Regions from separate parts of the Kineosporia succinea genome, predicted to be linked through region 1. Evidence: predicted binding sites of a transcription regulator. Region 1 holds the regulator's gene; the other holds the start of a gene.
What was found. The regulator HrcA, encoded in region 1, represses chaperone genes, less so after heat shock. The targets are predictions, from matches to a motif close to GNTNGCACTCGGNNNNNCCGAGTGCNANC.

Region 1 (15,797 bases):
TCCGGCACCGTCGCCGCCGCCCGCCTCGCCGCCTCCGAGGTGGCGGCCGACGGTTTCACCGTCGAGGTCGTCGACTCCCGTTCGCTCGGCATGGGCCTCGGCTTCGGAGTCCAGGCCGCGGTGGGCGCGCTCGCCGCGGGCGCCGGTCCCGCCGAGGCCGCCCGGGCGGCCGCCCACCGGTCGCTCAACACCTCGATCTACATCTACCTCGACACTCTCGAGTTCCTGCGTCGTGGAGGCCGGATCGGTGCGGCGACCGCCCTGCTGGGTTCGGCGCTGACCATCAAGCCCGTCCTCGCTCTCGCCGACGGGCGCCTGGAGCCACTCGAGCGCGTCCGCACCACCCAGCGGGCCCTCACGCGTCTCCTCGAGCTGTCGATCGCCGAGGTGAGCCCGGCCGGGCCGGGGGAGCACGACGGGCGGGGCACGAGCATTGCCGTGCACCATCTCTCCGCCCCGGAGCGGGCACAGGAGCTCGCCGACCGGTTGCGCGAACAACTCCCGGCGATGGGGGACGTGCCGGTCACCGAAGTCGGTCCGGTCATCGGTGCGCACGTGGGGCCGGGCGCGGTCGGGGTGGTCGTGTCCCGTCCGGCGGGTGCCTGACGGTTTTCTGCTTTCCACAGGCCGGTAGGAAGCCGGGGTTTTCCACAGAGGCCGGTGCGGGCCGGGGTGGGGGATGGTGGACGCCTAGGTTCGGTTCATGCGATCCGACGAACCTCCGCGGCCGAGGCGGCTTCTCGAGGATTCCCCGGAGTCCGGCGGGTACGGGCCGGACGATTTCGAGGGGCACGGCGCCTGGCCGTCCGACTGGCGCTCCGGCTCGCACAGTGCTGCCGACGACGAGCAGGCCCTGCGTGATCTGAGGGAGGGGCTGGTGCGTTCCCGGGTGCCTGGCGGTGCCCGCTGGGAGGTGCCGGTCCGGGCCGCGCTGGCCGCGGCACTGCTCGCCTTCGTGATCGCGGTCGGCGCCGGTTTCCTGTTGCTGCGCAACAGGTCGGCCGAGGTCGGTGAGTCGGTTCCTCCGGCTCCGTCGGTCTCCGTCTCGGTCGCGCCGATGACGGACGCGGCGGCTCACCCCGACCTGTCCCCGTCACCTGCCGTGGTGGGCACGGTGGGGTCGGTGCGGGTGCACGTGGTCGGCCAGGTCAAGAAGCCCGGTGTGGTGTCGCTGGGTACGGACGCGCGGGTGCAGGACGCGATCGAGGCGGCCGGGGGAGCGGGTGGCCGGGCCGACCTGGGCCGTCTCAACCTGGCCCGCAAAGTGGTCGACGGTGAACGGATCCTGGTGCCCAAGCCCGGTCAGAAGCTCCCCGACGAAGCCACCGCTGCCGGTGCCGGGCCCGGGGCCGGTGCCGGGCCCGGCGGAGCGGCCGGCAGCGGTGGCACCGGTGGTCCTGCCGGTGCGGGAGCGCCGATCGACCTGAACACGGCCACGGTCGGCGAACTCGACGCGCTCCCCGGCGTCGGGCCGGTGCTGGCCGGGCGCATCCTCGATTGGCGCCAGGCCAACGGTCGTTTCACCACCGTCGACGATCTGAACGAGGTCTCCGGCATCGGCGACGCCACCATGGAGAAGCTGCGCCCGATGGTCCGGGTCTGACATGCGCCGCGACCTGACCCGACGGGCTGCGCCGGCCCGGTGGGCTGCGCCGGCCCGGTTGACCGTGCTGACTCTGCTGGCCGCGCCGGCCGTGTCCGCGGTGACGGTCGGGCCGACGACCGTGCGGAGGCCCCGGTGACCCGCCGGGCGGCGCTGAACGAGGCCGCGCGCACCTGGTTCTCCCGGGGTGGAGCCCGTCGCACCGCTCCCGGTGAGACCCGTCGCCCGGCCCGTCCGCAGCGTCCGGCGTCGCGTCCCCGACCCGATCTGCGCCTGCTCCCCGGCGCGGCCGCAGCCTGGCTCCTGACCTGGGGCGCCCTGGTGCTGCCGGCCGAAGTGGTGCTGACGCTGGGCGGATTGCTCAGCATCCTGCTGCTTCTGGCGCTTCTGCTCGCGCTCGCACACCTCCGGCAGCAGACGCGGCGGAGAGGACCCGCCGATCGCGCGCTTCCCGGCAGCCGCCTCTCCCGTTCCCGGCGGGGCCGGGTGCCCGGAGAACGGCGTCCTCACCCTCTTCCTTCTCCGGGTCTCGACGACCGGCTCCCGCGACGCCCCGGGGCGTTGTGGGCCGATCTCGACCGTCTGGCGGCGAGGGCGGTGGCGACCACCGATCTGCGCGCCGGGCGCCGCCGGGGGCGCCGGGTGGCGCTGACCTCCGCCCGGAGACGGCGAGAGTCCCGCCCGGGCCGCCGACGCTCTCCCGGGCGCTACCGCGCCCGCACGACCCCCGTCACCTGGGGCGCGGGCCTGTTGCTCGCCCTCGCGTTGACCGCGCCGGTCACCGCGATCACCGGCGTCCGCATGATGCACCGTCAGCAAGATCCACTGACCGCGGCCGCGGCCCGGCAGAGCACGGTCACCTTCGAGGGGCGGGTCTCCGGCGACCCGAAGAAGCTCACCGCGACCTCGTTCGGCGGCGAGCCCCTCGTTCTGGTGCGGCTGAAGCTGAGCCGGATCGAGGTCGGCGGGAAGGCAAGCGGGGCCCGGCGAACTCTGCGCAGTTCGGCCCAGCTCGTGGTGTTCGGCAGCGGGACGTGGGGGGATCTGGTTGCGGGGCAACGGGTCCGGGCGCCGGCGAAGCTGAAGCCCACCGACCCGGGCAAGCCGGAGGTCGCGGTGGCGTTCGTGCGCTCGGGTCCGGAGATCACCCATCCCGGCACCTGGCCCTGGCGGTTCGCGGAGCACCTGCGTGAAGGGCTGCGCGAGGCGTGCGCCGGTCTGCCCTCCGACGCCCGGGGTCTGCTCCCCGCGCTCGTGGTGGGTGACACGTCGAACCTCGATCCAGACCTCGCGGCCGACCTGCAGGCCGGTGGTCTCACCCATCTGACCGCGGTCTCGGGCAGCAACGTGGCGATCCTGGCGGCGGTGACGTTCGTCGTGATCGGGGCGCTGCGGGGCGGCCGAAGAACGCAGGCGGCCGGAACCGTCCTCGTCATAGCGGGTTTCGTGGTGCTGGCCCGGCCGGAGCCGAGCGTGCTGCGGGCGTCGGTGATGGGTGTTCTGGCCGTGTCCGGGGTTCTGGTGGCCCGGCGGTCGGCCGGAGCGCCGGTGCTGGCGGCGACGGTGGTGATCCTGCTCGGCGTGGATCCCTGGCTGGCCCGGAGTTTCGGGTTCGCGCTGTCGGTGCTGGCCACGGCCGGGCTCCTGCTCCTGGTACCGATCTGGCTGTACCGCCTGCGGCGCTGGCCGCAGGGGCCGGTGCTGGCGCTCGCGGTACCGGTGGCCGCGCTGGTGGTCACGGCGCCGGTGACGATCCTGCTGGATCCGGTGGTGAGCCTGGTGTCGATCCCGGCGAACCTGCTGGCCGACGCCGCGGTCGCCCCGGCCACGATCGCGGGGGTCGTGGCGGCCGCGCTCTCGCTGGTCTGGCCCGACGGCGCCACGCTGGTGGCCTGGGCCGGTGGTCTGGCCACCCAGTGGATCGCGATCGTCGCGCACCGGGCGGCCGACGTGCCGGCCGGGGCACTGCCCTGGCCGGACGGTCCGGCCGGGTCCGCGCTGTTCGCCGCCCTGAGCCTGGTCTGCGCGGGGTTGCTCGTGCGGGGTGCCTGGCGCACGGCCCTGGCCACACCCGTGCTGGTCGGGGCCTGCCTGGTGCTGCCGCGCTGGGTGCCGGTCCTGCCGGGCGGGGGGCCGCCCTCGGACTGGCTCGTGGTCCAGTGCGAGGTGGGCCAGGGGTCCGCGACCGCCATCCGAAGCGGCCCCGACCGGGCGGTCCTCGTCGACGCGGGCCCCGACCCGCAACTGGCCGACCGCTGCCTGAGGCGGGCGGGCGTCCACCATCTGGATCTGGTGCTCGTCACCCACTTTCACGCCGATCACGCCGATGGACTCGCCGGGGCCCTCGACGGGCGCGGCGCCCCACCGGTCTACGTGAGCCCGGTCGCGCTGCCCGGCACGCAGGCCCGGGAGGTGGCGGCCCTGGCGCCCGGTTCTCGCACACTCCCGGTCACCGGCGGCATCAGCGGCACCGCGGGAACGGGCGACTGGCAGGTGCGGTGGCGACTGGTTCCGCCGTCGGCGTCCGCGGTGCGGGCCGGGCTGGCGGCGGGCCGTGATCCTGAGGGGGAGGAGATCAACAACGTCAGCGTGGTGATGCTGGCCGAGGTGAGAGGTGTGCGGGTCGCAGCCCTGGGCGACGTGGAGCCGGACGCACAGCGGGCGCTGCTCCGAACACTGACCACGGAAACGACGAGCACAGCAGATCCGGCCAGTGCGGTGTCGTCCCAGGACGTCGACGTGGTCGTTCTCTCGCACCACGGATCGGCGAAGCAGGAGGAGCGGCTGTACCGCTTCCTGCATCCACGGGTGGCCCTGATCGGCGTCGGGGCGGACAACGACTACGGGCATCCCGCCCCGGCGGCACTCTCGATGCTGCAGCGGGTCGGGGCCCGGGCCTTCCGCACCGACACACAGGGGCAGATCGCCGTGGTCGGCGGTCCGCGCGACCTGAGGGTGGTGACGTCGAAGTGAATCGACGGCACTGCCCGAGCGGACCCGCCCTGGGTCACGAACCGCCCCGGACCCGGCCGGGCGAGGCCATAAGGTGTTGGCGTGGCTGGAGCAGGAGCGGGTTCGCGAGCACGGGGCGGCACGAAGGCGGCGGCGGGAAAGTCGGCGTCCAAGGCGAAGAACCCGATCGTCACGCCCGACGAGGTGAAGCCGGCACCGATCCTGCTGGTGGTCGGGGCCGAAGGGGTGCTGGCCGACCGCGCGGTCGCCAATGTGCTGGCTGCCGCCCGCGCCGCCGATCCGGAGACCGAGGTCGAGCGGATGGAGGCGGCGGGGTACCTGTCCGGCAAGCTGTCCGTGGCCACCAGCCCGTCGCTCTTCGGCGGGGGCAAGGTGGTCGTGCTGGAGAACGTCGAGCAGGCCAACGAGGCACTCGTCACCGACGTCACGACCTACCTGAAAGACCCCTCGCTGGAAGCCTGCGTGATCATCCGGCACTCGGGGGTGGTGAGGGCTCGTCCGTTGCTGGAGGCGGCCCGCGCGACCAACGCGCCCGAGGTGTCGTGCCAGCCGATCACCCGCGACGACGAGAAGGTCGAGTTCGCGACCAACGAGTTCCGTCGCGGCGACCGGCGCATCACCCCGGCCGCGGTCCGGGCCCTGGTCGACGCCGTCGGCAACGATCTGCGCGAGCTGGCCGCCGCCTGCTCCCAGCTGATGAACGACGACGAGGCCGCCCGCATCGACGTCGACTCGGTCGAGCGCTACTTCGGCGGCCGGGTCGAGGTCACCGGCTTCAAGGTCGCGGACGCCGCGGTCGCCGGCCACGCCGAAGAGGCTCTGGTGCTGCTGCGTCACGCGCTGGCCACGGGGGCGGACCCGGTCCCGCTGGTCGCCGCCGTCGCGATGAAAGTCCGTGCCCTGGCCAAGGTCTCGGCGGCCGGGCGGGGCGCGTCGGCCTCCATGGCCAAGTCACTGGGTATGGCGCCCTGGCAGATCGACCGCGCCCGCCGCGAACTCAACGGCTGGAACGAAGACGGACTGGCCCGCGCGGTCATGGCCCTCGCCGAGGCCGACGCCGCGGTGAAGGGTGGCGGCCGGGATCCGGTCTACGCCGTCGAGCGCCTCGTGCTGACGGTGGCCCAGAGCCGTCGGTAGGTCACCAGAGGGCCCGCCGGAGCATGACAAGGCCCGCCGGAGCGTGACAAGGCCCGCCGGAGCATGACAAGGCCCACCGGAGAACGAGAAGGCCCACCGGAGAAGGTGGGCTGGGGAGGGTGGTGCGTCGACGCGTCCATCATGGGTGAAAGCCGCGCCAAACAACGAAATCCGGCACCCCCACGAAGGGAAGTGCCGGATCGCGTTAGGCGAAGATCAGGCGCTCAGCTTGGCCACGGCCTGGGCCAGGGCCGACTTGCGGTTGGCAGCCTGGTTCTTGTGGATGACGCCCTTGCTGGCGGCCTTGTCCAGCTGCTTCGAAGCAGTGGCCAGGGCGGCGGTCGCAGCGGCGACGTCACCGGCGGTGACAGCCTCACGAGTCTTGCGGACGACCGTGCGCAGCTGGCTGTTCACGGCCTTGTTGCGCAGACGGCGCTTCTCGTTGGTGAGGTTGCGCTTGATCTGGGACTTGATGTTAGCCACGTGGATCTTCTTCTCTCGGATCGTCTAAGTCTGGTCAGCGGTCTGTAGGCACACCGGCAGTGCTAGGGCACCTGAGGCGCTCACGCACAGACCTCCTAGGTTACCAGCGTCCGAAGCTCAGCCCGACCAGCCGAGAACCAGCCGAGAACCGGCGGGGAACTGGCGGGGAACCGGAGGGCGAACGGGGGACGATGCGAGGAAAGGACGAAGGACATGGGACGATGGAGAGTCCGAGCAGTCCGACGAGCCAGACGATCGAGGTAGCGCAGCAGTGTCTCCGATGGCCCACACGGCGCCCGAGCCGTCCGCCACCGCTCCGGAACTGATCCGGAACTTCAGCATCATCGCCCACATCGACCACGGTAAGTCGACGCTGGCCGACCGGATGCTGCAGCTGACCGGTGTCGTCGATCAGCGGCAGATGCGCGCCCAGTACCTCGACCGCATGGACATCGAGCGTGAGCGCGGCATCACGATCAAGTCCCAGGCGGTGCGGATGCCCTGGGAGGAAGAGGGCGTCACCTACGCCCTGAACATGATCGACACCCCGGGCCACGTCGACTTCACCTACGAGGTCTCCCGGTCCCTGGCCGCCTGCGAAGGCGCCGTGCTCCTCGTCGACGCCGCTCAGGGCATCGAGGCCCAGACCCTGGCCAACCTGTACCTGGCCATGGAGAACGAGCTCACGATCATCCCGGTGCTGAACAAGATCGACCTGCCCGCCGCGCAGCCCGAGAAGTACGCCGAGGAACTGGCGAAGCTGATCGGCTGCGAGCCCGAGGACTGCCTCAAGGTCTCCGGCAAGACCGGCATGGGCGTCGACGCGTTGCTGGCCCAGATCGTGAAGCAGGTCCCGGCCCCGGTCGGCGACCCGAACGCGCCGGCCCGCGCGATGATCTTCGACTCGGTGTACGACACCTACCGCGGCGTCGTCACCTACGTCCGGGTCATCGACGGCATGCTGCACCCGCGTGAGCGCATCACCCTGATGTCCACCAAGACCCAGCACGAGCTCCTCGAGATCGGCGTCAGCTCACCCGAGCCGGTGCCGACCAAGGGCCTCGGCGTGGGCGAGGTGGGCTACCTGATCACCGGTGTGAAGGATGTTCGCCAGTCCAAGGTCGGCGACACTGTCACCAACTACGCCAAGCCGGCCACCGAGGCGCTCGAGGGTTACCGCGAGCCGCTGCCGATGGTCTTCTCCGGCCTCTACCCGATCGACGGCTCCGACTACGGCCCCCTGCGTGAGGCCCTCGACAAGCTCAAGCTGAGCGACGCCGCGCTGGTCTACGAGCCGGAGTCGTCCGTGGCCCTGGGCTTCGGATTCCGCTGCGGCTTCCTCGGCCTGCTGCACCTCGAGATCGTGCGCGAGCGCCTCGAGCGCGAGTTCAACCTCGACCTCATCTCGACCGCGCCGAACGTGGTCTACGAGGTCACGATGGACGACAACACGCAGATCACGGTGACCAACCCGTCCGAGTTCCCGGGCGGCAAGATCAACGAGGTCCGCGAGCCCATCGTCAAGGCGACCATGCTGGCGCCCGCCGAGTTCATCGGCGCGATCATGGAGCTGTGCCAGGAACGGCGCGGATCGCTGCGGGGCATGGACTACCTCTCCGAAGACCGCGTCGAGATGCGGTACACGCTGCCGCTGGCCGAGATCGTGTTCGACTTCTTCGACCAGCTGAAGTCCCGCACCCGCGGTTACGCGTCGCTCGACTACGACCCCGACGGCGACCAGGTGGCCAACCTGGTCAAGGTCGACATCCTGCTGCAGGGCGAGCCGGTCGACGCGTTCAGCACCATCGTCCACGCCGACAAGGCCTACTCCTACGGCGTGATGATGACGGGCAAGCTGCGCAAGCTGATCCCGCGTCAGCAGTTCGAGGTCCCGATCCAGGCGGCCATCGGCGCTCGCATCATCGCCCGCGAGAACATCAGTGCCATCCGGAAAGACGTTCTCGCCAAGTGCTACGGCGGTGACATCAGCCGTAAGCGCAAGCTGCTCGAACGGCAGAAGGAAGGCAAGAAGCGCATGAAGATGGTCGGCCGGGTCGAGGTGCCCCAGGAGGCCTTCATCGCGGCGCTCTCCAGCGACGCGCCCACGGGCGAGCGCAAGAAGTAAGGGTTCGACTTCCAGGGTGCATGACATGGTGGACGTCGCGGAGACCGGGCGGATCAGCTCGGTCTCCGTCGTGCACGGGTTGCTGCCCGCGCCTTGGGGCGTCGTGGCGCACAAGACCGCTATCGACAAACGTCCCGTGCCCGGCCCGGTGGAGATCGGTCCGCTGGGTCTGGCCGGGGACGACCAGATCGACCGCAAACACCATGGTGGACGCGGCAAAGCGGTGTACGCGTACGCCGACGAGGACGCGGCCTGGTGGGCGGCCGAGCTCGAGCGGGAGATCGAGCCCGGGTTGTTCGGCGAGAACCTGCGCACGGCCGGCATCGACGTCACCGGCGCGGAGATCGGCGAGCGCTGGGCGATCGGGCCCGAGGTGCTTCTCGAGGTCACGATGCCGCGTACACCCTGCCGCACGTTCGCCGAGCGGATGCGGGAGAAGGGTTGGGTGCGCCGGTACACCCAGGTCAACCGGCCCGGTGCGTACATGAGAGTGCTCCAGACAGGCCCGGTCTCGGCCGGTGACGAGGTCCGCGTGGTGTTCCGCCCGGGGCACGGCATCACGGTCGGGCACTTCCTGCGCGGTCCCGATCCGGTGGACATGCGTCAGCTGATCGACGCCTTCACGGCGCTCGGTCTCGAACTCGACCCGGACATCCGTCACGTGGCCGAAAAAGCCGTCAGACGAGGCTGATTCATCATGGCTGGTCCCCCTCCCGACGGCGAACCCGCGCCGCTCGACGGTTCTCTCCCGGCGTCCGCCGCGATCGGTTCGGCGGAGCGGGCGTTCGGTGTGTATCTGCACGTTCCGTTCTGTGCGGTGCGCTGCGGGTACTGCGATTTCAACACGTACACGGCGAAAGAGCTGGGCGGGGGCGCGAGTCAGGCGGCGTACGCCGGAACGGCCGTGCGGGAGCTGTCTTTCGCGTCGTCCGTGCTCGAGCGGGCGGGTGTGGCCGCGCGGCCGGTGTCCACGGTGTTCGTCGGTGGTGGCACGCCCACGCTGCTGCCGGCCGGTGACCTCGCGTTGCTGGTCGCCGGGGTGCGCGACAACTTCGGCCTGGTCGACGGCGCCGAGGTCACGGTCGAGGCGAACCCCGACTCGGTGACGCCGGAGTCGCTCGCGGCGCTGGCCTCGGGCGGCGTGACCCGGGTCTCGTTCGGTATGCAGTCGCAGGTGCGGCACGTGCTGGCCGTGCTCGACCGCACGCACGACCCGAAACGGGTTCCGGACGTGGTGAAGTGGGCTCGCGACGTGGGCCTGTCGGTGAGTCTCGACCTGATCTACGGCACGCCCGGCGAATCGCTCGACGACTGGCGGGCCAGCCTGGAGGCCGCGCTGGCCTGCGAGCCCGATCATCTGTCGGCCTACGCGCTGGTGGTCGAAGACGGCACGAAGCTTGCGGCCCGGGTGCGGCGCGGTGAGGTCAAGGCGCCCGATGACGACGACGAGGCCGACAAGTACGAGCTGGCCGACGATCTCATCTCCGCCGCCGGGCTGACCTGGTACGAGGTGAGCAACTGGGCGCGCACCCCGCAGGACGCCTGTCAGCACAACCTGGCCTACTGGCGTGGGGACGACTGGTGGGGCGTCGGTCCGGGCGCCCACTCCCACGTCGGTGGGGTGCGGTGGTGGAACGTGCGTCACCCCAGCAGTTATGCGGCGCGGATCGACGCGGGGGAGAGCCCGGCGCAGGGTCGCGAGGTACTCGACCCCGAGGCCCGTCAGCTCGAGGAAGTGCTGCTGCGCTCACGTCTGCGCGAAGGGCTCCCGCTGAAAGATGCCGGTCTGCACGGTGATCCGTCGGTGCTGCTGGCCGGGGTGCTCGAAGAGGGGCTGGTGCAGCCCGAACCGGCCGGTCAGGGCACGGTCGTGCTCACCCGCCGGGGGCGTCTGCTGGCCGATGCCGTGGTCAGGGCCCTTCTCCCGTAGGTGCGTCGAAATGATGGACGACGCGGAGCTCCACGTCGTCCACCATTTTCGCCCTACTTCAGGAACCGGTGGGACAAGGGGTAGCGGAACGGATCGCCGCGGTACGCGGAGGCCGCGCCGATGAGCCCGAAGACCGCCGCCAGGAGCCAGACCAGCGCGACGATGCCGTTGGGCAGGAACACCCAGCTGAGCACGGTCGCGACCACGAATGCGCCGAGGGCACAGAGCTGGAAGTTGATGGCTTCCAAAGCCTGTTCGCGGATGTAGCGGCTGCGGTCCTTGTAGAGCAGGTAGATCAGGCCGGAGATGATCAGCGGCACGATCGGGGCGAACATGAAGACCGCGCCGGCGTGGGCGGCGGTGGCCCAGCGATTGGCCTCGACCTGACTGAGGGGTCCGCCGGGATGGCCGGGCTGGGTGGGGTTGTTCGAATAGCCGTGCGGGCCGGGCCGTCCCGGCTGGCCGTAGGAACCGGGCGGACCATACGAACCGGGTGCGCCGTAGGAACCGGGCTGGCCTTGGGGACCGGGTGCGCCGTAGGAACCAGGCTGGCCATGGGAACCGGGTGCGCCGTAGGAGCCGGGCTGGCCTTGGGAACCGGGTGCGCCGTAAGAACTGGTCTGGTCGTGAGAACCGGGCTGGTCGTGGGAGCCGGGTTGGCCGTGAGAACCGGGCGGGCCGTGAGAACCGGGCGGGCCGTACGAACCAGGCGCGTTGTGTGAACTGGGCTGGCCGTACTGATCTGACTGGCCGTAGTGCCCCGGCTGGTTGTGGGGACCTGCCTGGCCGGGGAACTGACCGGTCTGGGCTGACGGCTGGCCGGGTTGGTTCGGGAACTGTCCCGGCTGCTGGCCGTACTGCCCCGAGTGGCTGGGGAACTGACCGGACGTGGTCGGCTGCTGCCCCGGCTGGGGATACTGCCCGGGCTGGGCGGGATATTGCCCGGGCTGGGTGGGGAACTGGCCGGACGGGGTGGGGAACTGGCCGGGCTGGGTGGGGAACTGGCCCGGCTGGGTGGGGAACTGGCCGGACGGGGCGGGGAACTGGCCGGACGGGGGCGAGTACGGCCCGGACTGGTTCGGGAACTGGCCCGCCTCGGTCGGGAACTGGCCCGCCTCGGTCGGGAACTGGCCCGCCTCGGTCGGGAACTGGCCCCCCTCGGTCGGGAACTGGCCCGCCTCGGTCGGGGGCCGGCCGTACTGGCTCGGCTGGCCGTACTGGCCCGGCTGGGGGTGCTGGCCGTACGGTGCGGGCGCTCCGGGGTGGTTCGGCTGGACGGGGGACTGGTTGCCGTACGGCGGATTGGGGACGTTGCCCGGCCGAGGGGCCCAGTTCTGTGGAGCGTTCTGGCCGGGGCCGTACGAGGGCTGGCCGTGCGAGGGCTGGCCGTACGAGGGCTGGCCGTAACCAGGCGCGGGGTAAGGGGGCTGGCCGTACTGTCCCGCGTCGTACGAGGGCTGGCCGTACTGGCTGGGGCCCTGGCCGGGCTGGTCGCTGGACGGGTACGGATGCCCCGTCGCGGTGCCAGGAGTCTGCCCGGCTTCCGTGGGTGTGCCCGGCTGGCCGGGGGTGGCCGGGCTGTAGGTCTGGCCCTGACGCCATGACGGGCCGTTCGTCGACGCGGAGGCGTTCTGGCCCTCGGCGGGGTGATCCGGCCCGGTCTCGTGCTGACCGGTCTGGCCCTGACTCACGTCGCCCTCCTGGCGCCGGCCCGTCGGTGATTGCCCGGGCGCTGGTTGCTGCGGTGCTGATCGCTGCGGTGCTGATTGGCGCTGCGCTGCTTGAGGATCCGGCGCCGACTGCGATGCCGGCCCCTGGACGCCGAGGTTGAGGCCGCTGAACTGGGCGGGCTGTCCCTGGGGCTGGGGGCCGGTGTCGAGGGGCTGACCGGGGATGATCGGCGAGTACTGGGTCGCCTCGGCGGGTGCGCCCGACGGCCCGTGCTCGTCGTGGGCAGACGCGTCCCGGGACTCCTCGTCCCGGTCTCCCTGGTCATGCCGGTCGTGCGGTGGCTGGCTCATGGCATGCCCCTTTCCTGCTCACACCGTAGAACGTGCGAGCAGCACTCAGCGATCCTCGCCGTCACCGGTGACGAAGTCGATGAGTTCCTCGACCCGCCCCAGCAGGGCCGGTTCCAGGTCGGCGTAGCTGTTCACGGAGGCCAGGATGCGCTGCCAGCCCTCGGCCACGTCCGCCTGTTCGGCGTAGGGCCAGCCCAGCGCCTTCAGCACCCCCTCCTTCCACGGCAGACCGCGCGGGACCACCGGCCAGGCGTCCACCCCGATCACCCGCGGCCGCACGGCCTGCCAGACGTCCACGTACGGATGCCCCACGACCAGCACGTGCTCCCGGGCCCCGGAGACCTTCGCCGCGGCGGCCGCCTCGTGCCACTCCTTGCTGCCCGCCACCAGGTGGTCGACCAGGATCCCGAGCCGCCGCCCCGGACCGGGCCCGAAGTCCGCGACCGCGTCCGCCAGGTCGTCGACGCCGTGCAGCGGCACCACCACGACCCCCTCGACCCGCAGGTCGTGGCCCCAGATCTTCTCCACCAGCTCGGCGTCGTGCTTGCCCTCGACCAGGATGCGCGAGGCACGGGCCACCCGGGCCCGGTGGTCGCGAACCGCCACCGACCCGGAAGCCGACCGAAGCGTCCCTGATGGTGGCTTCGAAACCGCGGCCGACGGCGGGACCAGCGCCACGGGAACCCCGTCGACCCAGAATCCCGGGCCGAGCGGGAACGACCGGGTGCGACCGCGACGGTCCTCGAGCACCACGACGTGCATTCCGCCGCTCTTCTCGGTGCGCACCACGGCCCCGACCCAGCCGGTCTCCACGTCCTCGACCACCAGGCCGGCCACGGCCGGTTCTTCCCGTAGTTTCGGCTTGACCCGGGCGTTCGCCAGGACGTCCCCCGCGTACCGGTCACCCACGCGTCCCTCCTTTGATGCACCTGTTCGTGCACCTGTGGCCTGTGGGCCGCGCGCGGAACCGGGCATCCTGGGCAGACTGGGAACCATGGCGGGACGGTAACCAGGGGGCGCCAGGAGACCTAGCCGACCCGCCGGGGACACACGCGGGTCGCTCCGGGGACGTAAACTGGCACTCCGGCAGCGTGAGTGCCAGGGTTTCCGCACCGGCCGTCACGGTCAGCGACTGAGTTGGAGAAAGGTGGGTGGCATGAGCGAGGAACGCAAGCTCGCCGTGCTGCGCGCCATTGTCGAGGACTACGTCGAGACACGGGAGCCGGTCGGGTCGAGAGCGCTGGTCGAGCGGCACTCACTCGGTGTCTCCCCGGCCACCATCCGCAACGACATGGCCGCCCTGGAAGACGAGGGCTACATCGCGCAGCCCCACACCAGCGCCGGCCGGGTGCCCACCGACAAGGGCTACCGCATGTTCGTCGACCGGCTGAGCGGTGTGAAACCGCTGTCCACGGCCGAGAAGCGGGCCATCCAGACGCTGCTCGACGGTGCCGTCGATCTGGACGACGTGGTCAACCGCACGGTGCGCCTGCTCGCCCAGCTGACCCGTCAGGTCGCGGTGGTGCAGTACCCGTCGCTGAGTCGTTCCACCGTGCGGCACGTCGAGCTGGTCGCGCTCGACACCACGCGGCTGCTGGTCATCCTCATCACCAACACCGGCCGGGTCGAGCAGCGCATCGTGCCGATGACGGCCGAGTTCGCCGAGGACACGTTGGCCGGGCTGCGGGGGCGGCTCAACCAGGCCGTCGCCGGGCGCCGGCTCACCGACGTGAGTGCCCTGGTGGCCGGCCTGCCCGAGCAGTTCGACCACAACGACCGCGCGCTGGTGCGGTCGGTGCTCGACGCCCTCGAGGACTCGCTCAACATCGAGCGCGAAGAACGCATCGTGCTGGCCGGCACGGCCAACCTGGCTCGTTCCGGGCCGGACTTCGTGCAGAACATCGGCCCGGTGCTGGAGGCCATCGAGGAGCACGTGGTGCTGCTCAAACTGCTCACCGAGATGGCCGACGGCGCCGGGGGAGTGGGCGTGCTGATCGGCCGCGAGACCGCTCACATCGGCCTGCAGGAAGCATCGGTCGTCTCGAGCGGTTACGCCTCGCAGGGAGAGGTCGTCGCCCGCCTGGGCGTTCTCGGCCCGACCCGCATGGACTACCCGAACACGATGGCCGCCGTACGCGCCGTCGCCCGGTACGTGTCCCGGATCCTGGCATCGTGAGCATCGCCAGGGGCCCGGAGCCCTGAGACCCGGGGGTCCCGTAGCATTCCGCACCGCCTTGCACTCTTTCACTGCACCGATCTGGAGAGAACACAACCGCCGTGAGCGATTACTACGAGGTGCTCGGGGTTTCCCGGACGGCCAGCCCCGAGGAGATCAAGAAGGCGTACCGGAAGCTGGCACGTCAGCTGCACCCGGACGTCAACCCCAGTGAGGAGGCGGCCGAGCGTTTCAAGGAGGTCGGCCGCGCCTACGAGGTTCTCTCCAGCACGGAGAAGCGTCAGGCCTACGACACCGGGGGTGACCCCAACGGCAACGGCGGTTTCGGGGCCGGGTTCGGCTTCACCGACATCTTCGAGACCTTCTTCGGTGGCGGCGCCGCCGGGGGCGCACGGGGCCCGGTGCCCCGTCAGCGCCGCGGTCAGGACGCCCTGATCCGGATCGAGATCGACCTCGCCGAGGCGGCGTTCGGCGGTCAGCGCGAGCTGCAGCTCGACACCGCCGTGGTCTGCCCGGTCTGCAGCGGCAGCTGCTGCCAGCCCGGCACCCAGCCCGAGATCTGCGACGTCTGCAAGGGCCGCGGCCAGACCCAGCGGGTGGCCCGGTCGTTCCTCGGCCAGGTCATGACCACCCAGGCCTGCGTGAACTGCCAGGGCTTCGGCACCGTGATCCCCAGCCCGTGCCTGGAGTGCTCGGGCGAGGGCCGGGTGCGCTCGCGTCGCAGCCTCACCATCAAGGTGCCCGCCGGTGTCGAGACCGGCACCCGCATCCAGCTCTCCGGCCAGGCCGAGATCGGCCCGGGCGGTGGCCCCGCGGGTGACCTCTACGTCGAGATCGTCGAGCGTCAGCACGCGGTGTTCACACGCCGCGCCGACGACATCCACTGCACTGTCGAGGTACCGATGACGGCCGCGGCCCTCGGCACCACGATCGAGCTGGAGACGCTCGACGGGGTGGAGAACTTCGAGGTGCGTTCGGGCTCGCAGTCCGGTGAGGCCACCACGATGCGCGGGCTCGGCATCACCCATCTGCGGGGCGGTGGCCGGGGCGACCTGGTGGTGCACCTGGCCGTGATCACGCCCACCAAGCTCGACGAGGAGCAGGAAGAGCTGCTGCGCGCGTTCGCCAAGCTCCGCGGCGAGGACCGGCCCGCCGGTCGTATGACGCCGGTTCACACCAGCGTGTTCTCGAAGCTGCGCGACCGGTTCGCGGGGCGTTGAGTTCAGTGCTTGCGGACGCGTCGGTCCTTGCCTTCCGGTGTCCGTCGGGTAGTTCTGCATCATGACGTTGCCCCGGTTCTTCACCGAGCCCGGAGCCCTGACCGGCGCCGCGCCGTCCACCACCCTCGT
Region 2 (15,797 bases), 910 kb from region 1:
GCGCCCCGGCGACCTGCTGGTGCTGACCGGTGACCTGGGAGCGGGCAAGACCACGCTGACCCAGGGCATCGGCGCCCGGTTGCGGGTGCGGGGCGACATCACCAGCCCGACCTTCGTGATTGCCCGGGTCCATCCGCCGACGCAGGCCGGCCCGCCGCTGGTGCACGTCGACGCCTACCGGCTCGAGACCCTGTCCGAGGTCGACGATCTCGACCTGGACGCCGACCTGTCCGAGTCGGTCACCGTGGTCGAGTGGGGCGAGGGCCTGGTCGAGGGCCTGGCCGCCGACCGGCTGGAGGTCCGCCTCGAGCGCCCGCGCGGCGCCAACGGGCCGGACGACCCGGAGAGCATCGGCGACGAGCCCCGCACCGTGAGACTTCGTGGCTTCGGCCCCCGCTGGGCCGGTGTCGACCTCCCGTCCCTGTAGAGATTCGAGAGAACGATGACCGACGAGCTCACCCTGGCCCTGGACACGGCGTCCGCCACGGTCTCGGTCGCCCTGCACGACGGCGTCCGGGTGGTGGCCGAGCGTGCCGGTGAGCAGACCGGGAAACACGCCGAGCAGCTCACCCCGCTGATCGAGGCCGTGCTCGGTGACGCCGGCGCCACCCGCGCCGACCTGACCGGGGTCGTCGCCGGCGTCGGGCCCGGCCCGTTCACCGGGCTGCGGGTCGGCCTGGTCACCGCGGTGGTGCTGGGCTACGCGCTCGACCTGCCCGTGCACGGTGTCTGCAGTCTCGACGCGGTCGCCCTCCAGGCGGTGCAGGCGGGGCAGGACGGCCCGTTCGTCGCCGCCATGGACGCCCGGCGCCGCGAGGTCTACTGGGCCCGCTACGAGGTCACCGAGATCGACGGGGTGCGGGTGCCCGTGCGGTCGGGGTTGCCCGAGGTCAGCCTTCCCGCGGATCTCGAGCTGGGCGGCCTGCCGGTCGCGGGGCGTGGCGCGGTGCTGTACCCCGACGCCCTGGGGGAGCCGTTCGGCAGCCCGCTCGACCCGTCCGCCGGGGCGCTCGCCGGGCTCGCCCGCCTGGGAGCGCGTTTCGTGCTGCCGCCCGAGCCGCTGTACCTGCGCCGCCCCGACGCCGAGGCCAACATCGCCCGTAAACGCGTGCTGAAGTGATGCGTCCCCTGCGCTGGTGGGACGTCGAGGCCCTGATGCCGCTGGAGCGCGAGCTCTTCGGCGACACCGCGTGGACCGCCGAGATGTTCTGGTCCGAGCTGGCCCACCCCGAGACCCGCTGGTACGTGGTGGCCGAGTCGGAGGGCGAGATCCTGGGCTACGCCGGGCTGTTCGCGCCGGGTGCGGAGGCCGACGTGCAGACGATCGCGGTGGCCCCCGCGGCCCAGGGGCAGGGCCTCGGCCGGGCCCTGCTCGGGGCCCTGACCGAGACGGCCCGCGAGCGCGGCGCCACCACCCTGCTGCTCGAGGTGAGGGCCGACAACGCCTCCGCCGTCCGGCTTTACGAGCGCAGCGGGTTCGAGCGGATCGCCGTGCGGCACCGCTACTACCAACCCGGGGACATCGACGCCTGGATCATGCGCAGGCGCCCCATCGACCACAGTGAAGAAGGTGCGACCCCGTGACCGACGAACCCCTCGTCCTCGGCCTGGAGACCTCCTGCGACGAGACCGGCGTCGGCATCGTGCGCGGCGGCACGCTGCTGGCCGACGCGGTGGCCTCCTCGGTCGAGTCGCACGCCCGGTTCGGCGGGGTGGTGCCCGAGGTCGCCAGCCGGGCGCATCTCGAGGCGATGGTGCCGACCCTGCGCCGCGCCTGCGCCGACGCCGGCGTCACCCTGAACGACCTCGACGCGATCGCCGTCACCTCGGGCCCCGGTCTTTCCGGTGCGCTGATGGTGGGCGTGGCCGCGGCCAAGGCCCTGGCGCTCGCGCTGGGCAAGCCGCTGTACGGCGTGAACCACCTGGCCGCGCACGTGGCCGTCGACATCATCGAGCACGGCCCGCTGCCCGAGCCGGCCGTGGCGATGCTGGTGTCGGGCGGCCACTCGTCACTGCTCTACGTGCCCGACGTCAGCTACGACGTGCAGCCCCTGGGCCGCACCATCGACGACGCCGCCGGTGAGGCCTTCGACAAGGTCGCCCGGCTGCTCGGCCTGGGCTTCCCGGGCGGTCCGCTGATCGACAAGGCCGCCCGCGAGGGGGATCCGGCCTCGATCCGGTTCCCGCGGGGCCTGAGTGCCGCGCACGACATGCGCGAGCATCGCTTCGACTTCTCGTTCTCCGGCCTGAAGACCGCCGTGGCGCGCTGGGTCGAGGCCCGGGAGGCGGCCGGCGAACCGGTGCCGGTGAACGACGTCTCGGCCTCGTTCCAGGAGGCCGTGGCCGACGTGCTGACCCGCAAGGCGGTGCTCGCGTGCCAGGAGAACGGCGTGGAGCACCTGCTGATCGGCGGGGGAGTGGCGGCCAACTCGCGGCTGCGGGTGATGGCCCAGGAGCGGTGCGACAAGGCGGGCATCACGCTGCGCGTGCCCCGGCCCAAGCTCTGCACCGACAACGGCGCCATGGTGGCCGCGCTGGGCGCTCGCATGGTGCAGACGGGCAAGGTGCCGTCCGACCTGACGCTGCCGGCCGACAGCTCGATGCCGGTGACGCTGGTGCAGGCGTGACACTTCACCCGACACGGGGGACGACCTGGTCGGCGGCCCGGGGCACCCGGGCCACCGGCGCGTCCCCCGTTGATCTTCAGTTCTGCTTGTAGGGCCGCACCACGATGACCGACTGACGCCCGGCGACCCGGGTGAGCACGATCGTGGCCTCGTTCGGGCCGGCCAGCCGCAGCTGACGGCGCAGCTGCTCGGGCTCGACCGCGGTGCCGCGCTTCTTGATCGTGATGCGCCCGACGCCCCGGTCACGCAGGTAGGTGCGCAGCGTCTTCAGCTGGAAACCGAACACGTCGTCGACGGCGTAGACCTTGGCCAGCGGGTTGTGCTCGATGCGGTCGGCGGTGACGTAGGCGATGGTCGGGTCGATGAGCCGCCCGCCGAGCTGGTTGGCCACGGCCGCGACCAGCCCGGCGCGGATCACGGCGCCGTCGGGCTCGTAGAGGAACTGGCCCACCTTGCCGACCTCGGCGGGCACCGTGTCGGCCATCGAGCTGTCGTTGAGCTCGGCGCCGCCCCCGGCCGAGTCGAGCACCAGCGCGCTGCGGCGCACGCCCTCGCGGCGCACCGTGCCGAACCACAGGCCGCACTCGACCACGTCGCCGTCCACCGAGACCCACTGCGCCTCGGTGTCGTCGGGAACCATGTGATGGGGGACGCCCGGTGCGGTTTTCATGCCGACCGCCGGCAGACGGCCGGCGAGTTCGCGGACGAACGACAGCGGCGGGTTGCCGGTGCGCGGGTCGAGCAGCCGCTTGCCCGAGGCCTCGCGACGCGCGGGGTCGAGGAAGGCGCCGTCGAGGTCGTCGATGCGGGTGGTCATGGCGTCTTCGTGGCGCACCACGGCCTCCGGCCAGTGCCGCAGGTTGACCGTGGCCAGGGCCGCCGTGACCTCGTCTTTCTCCACCGCCACGACCTCCCGGTCGAGCGTGGCGAGCGCCATCGAGTCGGCCCCGATGCCGCAGCCCAGGTCGCCCACGCGCTTCACGTCGGCGGCGGCGAAACGCTGGGCGTGGCGGGCGGCCACGGGCAGCCGGGTGGCCTGCTCGAGGCCGGTCGGCGTGAACAGCATGCCCTCGGCGAACGGGCCGAACTTGGCGCGGGCGGCGGAGCGCAGCCGGGACTGGGTGAGGGCGGCGGCCACCATGTCGTTCGGGTGCCCGTCGCGCCGCAGCTGCTCGCCCAGAGACATCGCGGTGGCCTCGTCGTACTGGGGGAGGGACTCCAGCAGAGCCCATCCGTCCTGGGTCAGCAGCGTCGCGATTCCGGTCAGGTCCACCGGGGAATTCTCCCACGGTGCGAGACTCCTTCCGCCGACCGGCTGAAGGTGCGACACCTTTGGCACTCGGGTTGACCGAGTGCTAACGAGCGCTCTAGATTCGAACCTGGCACTCTCCTCGTGAGATTGCCAGCACCACCACTCTCAGCAGGGCCGCGATCGGCACCCGCGACGACGGTCGATGTCCCCGCTGGACCACAGTCCTTGTATTTTCATCGCCGTTCGGAGAAGGGGAGGTCCGCCAGTGTCGGTCTCCATCAAGCCGCTCGAGGACCGCATCGTCGTCAAGCCGCTGGACGCGGAGCAGACGACGGCTTCTGGTCTCGTCATCCCGGACACCGCCAAGGAGAAGCCCCAGGAGGGCGAGGTCCTGGCGGTCGGTCCCGGCCGGTTCGACGACGAAGGCGCCAAGCGGATCCCGCTCGACGTCAAGGTCGGCGACACCGTGCTCTACAGCAAGTACGGCGGCACCGAGGTCAAGTACTCGGGCGAGGAGTTCCTCATCCTCTCGGCCCGTGACGTGCTCGCGATCATCGAGAAGTGATCTGACGGGCTGCTCACCGCAGACCCGTTGATCGTTGCTCCCGCCCCGGTCTGCCTTCGTGGCGGCCGGGGCGTGTGCAGTTCTAGAACCCAAAGCACACCTTCACCCAAGGGACTCACGCAATGGCAAAGACCCTGTCGTTCGACGACTCCGCGCGTCGCTCCCTCGAGCGCGGCGTCGACGCTCTCGCCAACGCCGTCAAGGTGACGCTCGGCCCGCGTGGCCGCAACGTCGTCATCGACAAGAAGTGGGGCGCCCCCACCATCACCAACGACGGTGTGACCATCGCCAAGGAGGTGGAGCTGGACGACCCCTACGAGAACCTGGGCGCTCAGCTCGCCAAGGAGGTCGCCACCAAGACCAACGACGTCGCGGGTGACGGCACCACCACCGCGACCGTCCTGGCCCAGGCGATGGTGAAGGAAGGCCTGCGCAACGTGGCCGCCGGCGCCGCCCCGTCGAGCCTGAAGCGCGGCATCGACGCGGCCGTCGAGGCCGTCAGCACCAAGCTGCTCGACACCGCCCGCGAGATCGAGGGCAAGGAAGAGATCGCGCACGTCGCGACCATCTCCGCCCAGGACGCGGGCGTCGGCGCCCTCATCGCCGACGCGTTCGACAAGGTCGGCAAGGACGGCGTCATCACCGTCGAGGAGTCCTCCTCGACCGCGATGGAGCTCGACTTCACCGAGGGCATGCAGTTCGACAAGGGCTACCTGTCGCCGTACTTCGTCACCGACACGGAGCGCATGGAGGCCGTCCTCGAGGACGCCTACATCCTGATCCACCAGAACAAGATCTCCTCCATCTCCGAGCTGCTCCCGCTGCTCGAGAAGGTGCTGCAGGCCGGCAAGCCGCTGCTGATCCTGGCCGAGGACGTCGACGGCGAGGCGCTGTCGACCCTGGTCGTGAACAAGATCAAGGGCACGTTCACCGCCGCCGCCGTGAAGGCCCCCGGCTTCGGTGACCGCCGCAAGGCCACCCTGCAGGACATCGCCGTGCTCACCGGCGGTCAGGTGATCAGCCCGGAGATCGGCCTGAAGCTCGACCAGATCGGTCTCGAGGAGCTCGGCCACGCCCGTCGCGTCGTCATCACCAAGGACGACACCACGATCATCGAGGGCGCCGGCGAGCGCAGCGAGGTCGAGGGCCGGATCCAGCAGATCCGCGCCGAGATCGAGCGCACCGACTCGGACTGGGACCGCGAGAAGCTCCAGGAGCGCCTGGCCAAGCTCGGCGGTGGCGTCTGCGTCATCCGCGTCGGGGCCCACACCGAGGTCGAGCTCAAGGAGAAGAAGCACCGCATCGAGGACGCCGTCTCGGCGACCCGCGCGGCCATCGAGGAGGGCATCGTCTCCGGCGGTGGCTCGGCCCTCATCCACGCCGTCTCGGTGCTGGACGACAACCTGGGCCTGACGGGTGACGAGGCGACGGGTGTCGCCATCATCCGCCGCGCCGCCTCCGAGCCGCTGCGCTGGATCGCCGAGAACGCCGGTCTCGAGGGCTACGTCGTGGTCGACAAGGTCCGTCAGGGCGGCGTCGGCACCGGTTTCGACGCGGCTGCCCAGGAGTACGGCGACCTGCTCGCCAAGGGCATCATCGACCCGGTCAAGGTCACCCGCTCGGCCCTGCGCAACGCCGCGTCCATCGCGTCGATGGTGCTCACCACCGACACGCTGGTCGTGGACAAGCCGGAGCCGGTCGAGGAGCCCGCGGCCGGTCACGGCCACGGTCACGGCCACTGATCAGGTGATCTGAGAGAAGCCCGGTCCCCCAGGGGGCCGGGCTTCTTCGTCTCAGCTCGCGGCGAGCGAGGAGTCGCGTTCGCCGCAGTAGGTGCTCTCGCGCTCGTCCTCGGTCATGCCGCCCCAGACCCCGTACGGTTCCCGCACCTGCAGGGCGTGCTCGCGGCACTGGTCCAGTACCGGGCAGCGGGCGCAGACGGATTTCGCCGCCACGTCGCGCTGGCGGCGGGCCGGGCCGCGCTCACCCTCGGGGTGGAAGAAGACCCGCGGGTCAGCTGTGCGGCAGGCGCCTTCCAGCTGCCACTCCCACAGGTCGGCAACGGGCCCGGGAAGACGAGAGATCTCAGCCATCATGGACACACCATTCCGATTCGAAGAGCCTGACCCCGTGCTCGAGGCCTTGAGGTGTCGGGTGTTGTCGTGGTGGTGCCGGGTGTTCGAGGGGTTCGCCAGTCCTGACAACGAGTGCATCGGTCCGCCTCGGGGCGCGCTTGACGCCTCGGTGAACTACCTTTGAAGCGGTTGACGACGTAAAGATCAACGCTTCGGCGGCTGTTCGTGGTGCATCGGTTCACCGCTTGTTCGGCTCAGGCGGCACGAGGAGGCGTTGTGGGTTAGTGTCTGTTTCTCTAGTGCCAGGGGGCGGGTGAAGTGTCAGAAACGTCTCGGCAGGCCGGGGCCGGAGCTGAAGAGCCCGTCAAAGGTCGGAACGAGGTGACGGAGGCGATCTCTACGCCCCCCTCGCCGACCCTCACCGTGGCAGCCGTGGCCCGGCGCCTCGGTGTCGCGCCGCCCACGCTGCGCACCTGGGACCGCAGATACGGCCTCGGTCCGTCGGCGCACACCGCCGGCGCCCACCGCCGCTACTCGCCGGCCGACGTGGCCCGGCTCATGGTCATGCGCCGGCTCACCCTGGAGGGTGTGGCCCCGAGCGACGCCGCGAAGATCGCGCTCGCCACCGCGCTCACCCCCGAGGGCCGTCCGGTCCAGCCCGACAACGAGTTCACCCCCGCCGAGGGCTTCGACGCCTCGACGCTCGCCCCGGGCCTGGGCGGCGTGACCGAGAACCCGGCCCGGCGCCAGCCCCGCGACTACCCGCAGGGAGAAGACCGGTACCCGCCGGGCTCCTTCCTCGACGAGACGACGCCCGACGGCGGCCTCGACGAGGTCGAGCTGTCCGCCGACTACAGCCTGCCCGACTCGTCGGCGTGGTCGGCTCGCGGCCGGGCTCCCCGGACGGTCGAGGAGCACCCCGACGACGAGCTCGACCTGACCGGCCTGGGCGTCGACGGTTTCGAGGCCGAGGCGGGCGACCCGCAGCGCACCGAGCAGCTGGCCGACGACTGGCCGGGCATGCTCCGGTCGGTCGAGACCTCGCGCAGCAGCACCTCCGGTGGGGGCCGGGTCGTGGCCCTGCCCGACGGCACCGCGGCGAGCCGTGGCCTGGCCCGGGCCGCGATGTCGCTCGACTCGTTCGAGACGCACCGGCTGCTGAACGAGAGCATCCGCCGGCAGGGCGTCGTGCCCACCTGGGACACGATGATCATGCCGGTGCTGCGGGCCCTGGGTGAGCGTGTCCGGGTCTCCGGCGAGGGCATCGACGTCGAGCACGCCTTCTCCGAGGTGATCCTCGGGGTGCTGCGCAATGTCGCGGTCAACGTCCGTATCACCCGCAACTCCCCGATGGTGCTGCTGGCCTGCGCCGACTCCGACTACCACTCGATGCCGCTGCACGCGCTGGCCGCCGCGCTGGCCGAGCACGAGGTGCCGACCCGGATGCTCGGCACCGGGCTGCCGCCGCACGCCCTGGCCTCGTCGGTGCGCCGCACCGGTCCCTCGGTGATCGTGCTGTTCGCCCGGATGCCCGGGGCCGACGCCGCCGACTCGCAGGTACTGCGCCGTCAGCGTCCCGCGCCCACTGTGATCCTGGCCGGCCCGGGCTGGCGGCCCGACACCATCCCGGCCTCCGCCCGCACCGCCGGTTCGCTGATCGAGGCGATCGACGAGGTGCTGCGCGGGCTCCACAACTGAGCCCGGCCGGCACCGCCGCAGTCCCCCTCTGACAGCTGATCCTCAGCCGTCGCCGCCTCTTCCCGCGCCCCGGGTGGGCCGAGAGATCCAACGGGTGCCGACGCGTCCTCCATCAGCCGGACACCGCCCCAACGCGGCCGGACACGCCGGGAACCGCCCCCGGGACGCACCGGCGGCGGCCAATGATCCACCTCCGGACTCAAGTCCGGCCCCCCGGTGTCGAAACCTTGGACCAGGGACATCTCCCACGGATGGGGGATGCCAAGTTTCGTGAGGTGGATCTGTGGCGACGGTACTGGTGTGCGATGACTCTGCGCTGGTCAGGGAGACCTTGCACAGGGCACTCTCCTCAGTTCCCGGCATCACCCGCGTCGTGGACGCCTCCTCGGGTGAAGAGGCACTGGCCCGATGGCCCGTCGAGCGGCCTTCACTGGTGCTGATGGACGTGCGGATGCCGGGAATCGGTGGTGTGGAGGCGGCGCGACGTCTGCTCTCCCGCCATCCGGAGGCGATCGTGGTTATGGTGACCATGGCTGAGGACGCCGACGGCGTGGCTCGGTCGGTGGCCGGGGGTGCCCGCGGCTATCTGGTCAAGGACGCGTCCCGGGAGGAGGTGGCGGCAACGGTGGTCTACGCCCTGAGCGACGGCCTGGCCCGGCGAACGGTCCCGGCCCCCCGTAGCAACGACGCGAACGTGTCGGCCCCGCCCCTCACCGAGCGTGAGATGCAGGTGCTCACCGGAATGAGCCGTGGTCGCAGCAACGCCGAGATCGGCAAAGAGCTGTACCTCTCCGAGGACACGGTGAAGACCCACGCCCGTAGGCTTTTCCGCAAGATGGGGGCCGCAGACCGGGCCCAGGCGGTGGCAGTGGGGTTCCGCTGGGGCCTGATACGGTGAAGTAATGGCCGTCCGGGGCGGCAAGGAGAATGCCGTAGGTGTAACGCCGAAGCCTCATGCCGCGATGTCTCAACCGGACGACGCAGATAACTTCCAGGAGCTGTCGTCCCGCGCCGTCCAGGGTGACGACGTGGCCACTGAACGATTGCTCAAACTCGTCCACCAGATGGTTCGGCGTTACTGCCGCGCCAGGCTCTCCCGCATGCCCGGCGGGGAGCACACGGCGGACGATGTTGCGCAGGAGGTTTGCATCGCTGTGCTTTCGGCGCTGAGTCGCTACCGGGACGAGGGACGTCCGTTCGAGGCGTTCGTCTACCGCATCGCGGCCAACAAGGTGGCTGATGCACAGCGGGCCTTCTACCGAGCTGCCGTTCCGGTGGCGGAGGTCCCGGAGACCCCGGAGACCGCCGCCGGGCCGGAGGAGCTGGCCGAACGGGCCGGTGACGCGCAGCAGGTGCGGGAACTCCTGAACCGGCTGCCCGACCAGTTGCGCGAACTGCTCGTTCTTCGCGTGGCGGTCGGGATGTCGGCGGACGAGACCGGCCGCGCCCTCGGTATGACCGCGGGGGCGGTCAGGGTTGCCCAGCACCGGGCCATGCAGCGCCTGCGGAGCATGATCGACGTTCCCGCGACGGAGACGGCATGAGCACCCCCACCCCGCCCCAGGACGACACCGGTCAGGAACCGCCGACCGCCGACCTTTCCGAGCTGACCGCCACCGACGCGCTGCTCGACCGGCTGGCGGCGCGCGACGCGTCCGAGCAGGACCTGCTCGACCCGACGGCGATGGCGCTGAACACGCTGCTCACCGAGATCGATGCCGAGGCCGGCGCGGACAACGCGATGGCCCGGCTGGTCGAGGTGCTGGCGGGGCGCCCGCTGTACATCGACGGGCCCTCGGTGACCGCTGACGTGTCGGCCGGGGCTGCCCCGGAAACCATCGACCTCACCGACGCGGCCCCGGACGTCCCGGTCGCTGCGGTGCCGATCACCGCTGCCCGCAGCAGCCGGCGGCGGCGCTGGCAGGTGGCCGCGAGCAAGGTCTCGGCCCCGGTGGCCGCCGCGTCGATCGCCGTCATGGTGGTGCTGGGTGGTGGCGTGAGCGCCGCCGTGGCCGGCGACCCGATGGCCCCGCTCGACGGGGTCGGCCGGGTGATGGCCAAACTGCCCGGCATCGACTCCTCCGGCTACGACCGGAAAGACGCGCAGAAGGAGCTCGAGCTCGCCGCCAGTCTGGCCGCGACCGATCCCGACGCCGCGCGTGAGCACTACCAGAAGGCCCAGGCGATCCTGGCCGACCTTCCCGACGACAAGAAGTCCGACCTGATGGTGACGGCCGACGCGGTCGCGGCCGTGCTCGTGCCCGGCGACCCCACCGAACCGGGCGTCGTCCCGGTCGGCACGGCCACCACGCCCGGCGACGCGGTCACCACCGTCCCGGGGGCCACCGGTACGCCGACGGCCGTCCCGGCCACCGACGTCACGGCCTCACCGACCTCGGGAGGCGGTGGCACCACCGCGTCCACACCGCCGTCCAGCACCACCACCACGGCCCCGACGACCAGCACCGGGCCCACCACGTCGTCCGCGCCCAGCAGCACGGCCAACGACTCGCCCACGTCGCAGACCTCGGCCCCGACCGACCCGGCCACCCAGGCCCCGACGTCGGTGCCCTCGGCCGCCTCACCGGACGACGTCGCTTCGGGGGAATAGGAGCCCTGCCCGTCGGGGTCGTGCCGGTGGGTGTGGCCTCGCGGTGGGTGTGGCCCCTCGCGGTGTCGTGTCGGCCGCGCGGTGTCGTGTTGGCTTCACGATGTCGTATCGGCGGATGAGTCTCCACCGGGCGTGTGTCAAGAGCACCCTCCGATCGTGACTAGCATGTGTTCACGGGAATGACGACTCACGAAACCGTCGTTGGTCGCCCGTACAGGGCAGGCCTCCGGGGCCCTCACCCCGCTGCGGGGCATCCGGTGACCCTCTGACTGCGTCCGGTGGGCTCCACCGGACTGGCCAGAGGACCACCGGGCACCTCCTCGCCTCGGTGATGACCCCGAAGACCGGCCCGCCCCGCCGAAGAGCCGCGACGCGGAAGGTTTTCTGGTGAGTGTGAACCCCAACGACGAGATCCCGGCGATGCCGCTCGGACTCACCTACGACGACGTCCTGCTCCTGCCGGGCGAGAGTGACGTCATCCCCAGCTCGGCCGACACCCGCTCGAAGGTGAGCCGCCGGGTCGAGGTGGCCATCCCGCTGCTGTCGGCGGCGATGGACACCGTCACCGAGGCGCGCATGGCCATCGCCATGGCCCGCCACGGTGGCCTCGGCATCCTGCACCGCAACCTCTCGATCGAAGACCAGGCCTCTCAGGTCGACCTGGTCAAGCGGTCGGAGGCGGGCATGGTCACCAACCCGGTGACCACCACGCAAGACGCGACGCTCGCCGAGGTCGACGCGCTGTGCGGCCACTTCCGGGTCTCCGGCCTGCCGGTGGTCGACGAGGCCGGCAAGCTCGTCGGCATCATCACCAACCGCGACATGCGGTTCGAGTCCGACTCCAGCCGCCGCGTGGGCGACGTGATGACCCGCCAGCCGCTGATCACCGGCCCGGTCGGCATCAGCCCCGACGACGCGATGGCCCTGCTCTCGAAGAACAAGATCGAGAAGCTCCCGCTGGTCGACGAGGCCGGTCGTCTGGCCGGTCTGATCACGGTGAAGGACTACACCAAGAGGGAGCAGTTCCCGCTCGCCACCAAGGACGACGCGGGTCGTCTGCGGGTCGGCGCGGCGATCGGCTTCTTCGATGACGCCTGGAAGCGCGGAATGGCGCTGATCGAGGCCGGTGTCGACGTGGTCGTGGTCGACACGGCGCACGGTCACTCGCACGGTGTGGCCGACATGATCGCCCGCCTGAAGAAAGACAGCGCTGCCGCGCACGTCGACATCATCGGTGGCAACGTGGCCACCCGGGCCGGGGCGCAGGCCCTGATCGACGCCGGGGCCGACGGGGTGAAGGTCGGTGTCGGGCCGGGTTCCATCTGCACCACCCGCGTCGTGGCCGGCGTCGGGGTGCCCCAGGTGACCGCGATCATGGAGGCCGCCCGCGCCGCTCGTGCGGCCGGTGTGCCGGTGATCGGCGACGGTGGCCTGCAGTACTCCGGTGACATCGCCAAGGCCCTGGTGGCCGGGGCCGACACGGTGATGCTCGGCTCGCTGCTGGCCGGTTGTGAGGAGAGCCCGGGCGACCTGGTCTTCATCAACGGCAAGCAGTTCAAGAGCTACCGCGGCATGGGCTCGCTCGGTGCCGCGCAGTCGCGCGGCAAGGCCAAGTCCTATTCCAAGGACCGCTACTTCCAGGGCGACGTCACCGACGACAAGTTCGTGCCCGAGGGCATCGAGGGCCAGGTGCCCTACCGGGGCCCGCTCGGTGCCGTCGCGTACCAGCTCATCGGTGGCCTGCGACAGTCGATGTTCTACACCGGCGCGGCCACGGTGCCCGAGCTCAAGGAGAAGGGCCGGTTCGTCCGGATCACCTCGGCGGGTCTCAAGGAGAGCCACCCGCACGACATCCAGATGACCGTCGAGGCCCCGAACTACAGCCGGCGCTGATTTTTTACGGGTGGCCGGTTGGGGCCGTTGCGCTGATGGGCGTCCCCAATCGGTAACCTGGCGTTTGTGACTGAGATCGAGATCGGCCGGGGCAAGCGGGGCCGGCGCGCCTACACGTTCGACGATGTCGCGATCGTCCCCAGCCGGCGGACGCGCGACCCCGAAGAGGTGTCGACGCACTGGCAGATCGACGCCTACCGGTTCGACCTGCCGATCGTCGCGGCTCCCATGGACTCCGTGATGTCCCCGGCCACCGCTGTGGCCATGGGCAATCTGGGTGGTCTGGGGGTGCTCGACCTCGAGGGCCTGTGGACCCGCTACGAAGATCCGACGCCGATGCTGGCCGAGATCGCCGGTCTGGAGCCTGCCGTCGCCACACGGCGCATGCAGGAGCTCTACGCCGAGGAGATCAAGCCTGAGCTGATCGTGGCGCGCATCAAGGAGATCCGGGACGCCGGGGTCACCGTCGCCGCGGCGCTCACGCCTCAGCGCACCCAGGAGTTCTGGAAGACCGTGGTGGACGCCGGGGTCGACCTGTTCGTCATCCGCGGCACCACGGTGTCGGCCGAGCACGTCTCCGGCCGCGCCGAGCCGCTGAACCTCAAGCGCTTCATCTACGAGCTCGACGTGCCCGTCATCGTCGGTGGCTGCGCCACCTACACCGCTGCGCTGCACCTGATGCGCACGGGCGCGGCCGGTGTGCTGGTCGGTTTCGGTGGCGGTGCCACGCACACCACGCGTGACACGCTGGGCATCCACGCGCCGATGGCGACCGCGGTGGCCGACGTCGCCGCTGCCCGTCGTGACTACATGGACGAGTCCGGTGGCCGCTACGTGCACGTCATCGCCGACGGTGGCATGGGCCGCTCCGGTGAGATCGTGAAGGCCATCGCCTGCGGGGCCGACGCGGTCATGCTCGGTGCCGCGCTCGCCCGCGCCTCCGACGCGCCGGGCCGGGGCTACCACTGGGGTCCCGAGGCCCACCACCCGTCGGTGCCGCGGGGCACCCGGGCGCAGGTCGGCACGGTCGGCACGCTCGAGGAGATCCTCTACGGCCCGGGCCGGGTCGCCGACGGTACGACCAACCTGATCGGGGCGCTGCGCCGGTCGATGGCCACCACCGGTTACTCCGACCTCAAGGAGTTCCAGCGGGTCGAGGTCGTCGTCTCGCCGTACCAGCCCAGCTGATCTTTTCCGCGTTCCGGGGCCTGGCTGAGTCATCAGCCGGGCTTCGGGCGTTTTGCGGACCCTCGGTGTTTGATTCATCACTCTCCGGAGGTGCCGTGGGCGTGGTCGTCGGGCAAGCTGTTTTCCGGACGGTGATCAGAACCCGGTCACGTCAGGAAGGACGTGCCCGTGGAGCCAGGCGTTTCGTCGGAGTCCTCGCGGGGCGCTTCGGGGCGGGGATCCAGGTGTGAACTCGGGGCGAGGGGCTCGGCGGGTTCCTTCCCGGGCCTCTGGTTGGGCCGGTGGCCTGACCTGTCGTTGTTGGGGCGTCGGCCGGACTGCCCGCCGGGATGTGCGCGGGGATGTGCACTGGGATGTGCGCTGCGGGGTGTGTTGGGGAGTGCTGGGGAATCTGCGCAGGAATTTTCGCGCGAACGAGCCATCCGGCCCCTGACCCGGCACCGAAGCATGGGTGTGGGACGTCATCTGGGTGTTCGAGGTTCGAGTAGGCCGGCCGATCAGGTGCGGGCCGTGGCGCTGGTGATGCACGGCGGACGGGTCACCGGGCAGGAGCCGACCGCCTGGTACCAGCCGGCCGTGCTGCGGGTGAGCTGGCTCGCCGAGGCTTTGCACCAGCGGGTGAGTGGGCACGGTGTGCAGGTCTGGAACCTCCGTTTCGCGGTGCGGGGATGGAACGGTGCCGCAGCGTCGCCCCTGGCCGACGCGCAGTGGGCCATCGAGCAGATCGAGGGACGTGTCGGTCGCCCTGTCGTGCTGGTCGGGCACTCGATGGGGGCGCGGACCGCACTGCGCGCCGCAGGTGCCCCGCAGGTTCGGGGCGCGGTGGGGCTGGCGCCCTGGGTGCCTGAGGACGAGCCGGTCACCCAGCTCACGGATCGTGCGGTCACGCTCGTGCACGGCACTGCGGACCGGGTGACCGATCCGGCGCTGACCCGCCGTTACGCCCGGCGTCTGCGGTCGGTGGCGCGGTCGGTGGAGCATCACGAGATCCCGGGAGCCGGGCACGCCATGGTGCGGTCGGTGCGGCGGTGGGACGCGCTCGCAGCCGAAGGGGTGCTCTCGGCGCTCGGGTTGAGTGAGGTGCGGTCGTGAGTGCGGGGCGGGCTGAGGGCCAGTCTGAGGACCGGTCTGTGGGCGGGGTTGCGGGCGGGGTCTCGGGCGGGGTTGCGGGCCAGGCTGTGGGCCGGTCTGTGGGCCGGTCTGTGCGTGAGGTCGCGGGCGGGGTTGGGGGTCGGCGGCGGGTTGCGGTGGTCGGCAGCGGGGTTGCCGGTCTGACGGCCGCCTATGTGCTGCGGCGTTCGGCGGACGTGACCCTGTACGAGGCCGCATCCAGGCTGGGCGGCCATGCGGACACGCACACGGTGCTCGCTCCGGACGGACGTGAGCTCTCGATCGACACCGGGTTCATCGTGCACAACGAACGCACCTATCCGACGCTGCTGAGGCTCTTCGCCGAACTCGGAGTGCGCACGCAGGAGACGGACATGAGCATGTCCGTGCGCTGCGACGGATGCGGCCTGGAGTACTCCGGAGGTCAGGGCCTCGCCGGCCTGCTGCCGCGGGCGTCGACGGTTCTCAACTGGCGCTTCGATCGAATGCTGCTGGAAATCCTCAGGTTTCACCGCCAGGCGCGGGCGGTGCTGGCTGGCGCCGGCCCGGCGTCCGCTGAGTCTTCTCCGTCGGCACAGCCGCTTGCGGACGACGTCACGATGGCCGAGTTCCTCCGCCGGGGGAACTACTCCGACTACTTCCGGGCCCACTTCGTGGTGCCCCTGATCGCCGCGGTCTGGTCGTGCGCCGCCGACACCGCGCTGCAGTATCCCGCCCGGTACCTGTTCGCGTTCCTCGACAACCACGGCATGCTCAGTGTCAGCGGCTCGCCGAAATG

Region 2: groES (co-chaperone GroES) is a predicted target of HrcA. The motif match lies at 3,959-3,987, and genes of this name have one in related genera.

The regions. Positions count from the first base shown of each region.
Region 1 covers NZ_JAUSQZ010000001.1:4,312,087-4,327,883, forward strand. The annotation lists gene J2S57_RS18615 (DegV family protein) at 1-606, shown strand, start outside; gene J2S57_RS18620 (ComEA family DNA-binding protein) at 704-1,603, shown strand; gene J2S57_RS18625 (ComEC/Rec2 family competence protein) at 1,739-4,576, shown strand; gene holA (DNA polymerase III subunit delta) at 4,658-5,713, shown strand; gene rpsT (30S ribosomal protein S20) at 5,930-6,196, opposite strand; gene lepA (translation elongation factor 4) at 6,477-8,321, shown strand; gene J2S57_RS18645 (MOSC domain-containing protein) at 8,347-9,012, shown strand; gene hemW (radical SAM family heme chaperone HemW) at 9,019-10,251, shown strand; gene J2S57_RS18655 (magnetosome magnetite crystal formation protein family) at 10,305-12,272, opposite strand; gene J2S57_RS18660 (DUF3097 domain-containing protein) at 12,318-13,181, opposite strand; gene hrcA (heat-inducible transcriptional repressor HrcA) at 13,429-14,448, shown strand; gene dnaJ (molecular chaperone DnaJ) at 14,550-15,668, shown strand; gene J2S57_RS18675 (16S rRNA (uracil(1498)-N(3))-methyltransferase) at 15,730-15,797, shown strand, end outside.
Region 2 covers NZ_JAUSQZ010000001.1:3,398,472-3,414,268, forward strand. The annotation lists gene tsaE (tRNA (adenosine(37)-N6)-threonylcarbamoyltransferase complex ATPase subunit type 1 TsaE) at 1-427, shown strand, start outside; gene tsaB (tRNA (adenosine(37)-N6)-threonylcarbamoyltransferase complex dimerization subunit type 1 TsaB) at 443-1,120, shown strand; gene rimI (ribosomal protein S18-alanine N-acetyltransferase) at 1,120-1,584, shown strand; gene tsaD (tRNA (adenosine(37)-N6)-threonylcarbamoyltransferase complex transferase subunit TsaD) at 1,581-2,627, shown strand; gene J2S57_RS14955 (THUMP-like domain-containing protein) at 2,704-3,900, opposite strand; gene groES (co-chaperone GroES) at 4,145-4,444, shown strand; gene groL (chaperonin GroEL) at 4,567-6,186, shown strand; gene J2S57_RS14970 (WhiB family transcriptional regulator) at 6,238-6,537, opposite strand; gene J2S57_RS35525 (MerR family transcriptional regulator) at 6,901-8,217, shown strand; gene J2S57_RS14980 (response regulator transcription factor) at 8,501-9,115, shown strand; gene shbA (RNA polymerase sigma factor ShbA) at 9,120-9,761, shown strand; gene J2S57_RS14990 (hypothetical protein) at 9,758-10,828, shown strand; gene guaB (IMP dehydrogenase) at 11,249-12,721, shown strand; gene J2S57_RS15000 (GuaB3 family IMP dehydrogenase-related protein) at 12,788-13,909, shown strand; gene J2S57_RS15005 (alpha/beta hydrolase) at 14,420-15,001, shown strand; gene J2S57_RS15010 (NAD(P)/FAD-dependent oxidoreductase) at 15,157-15,797, shown strand, end outside.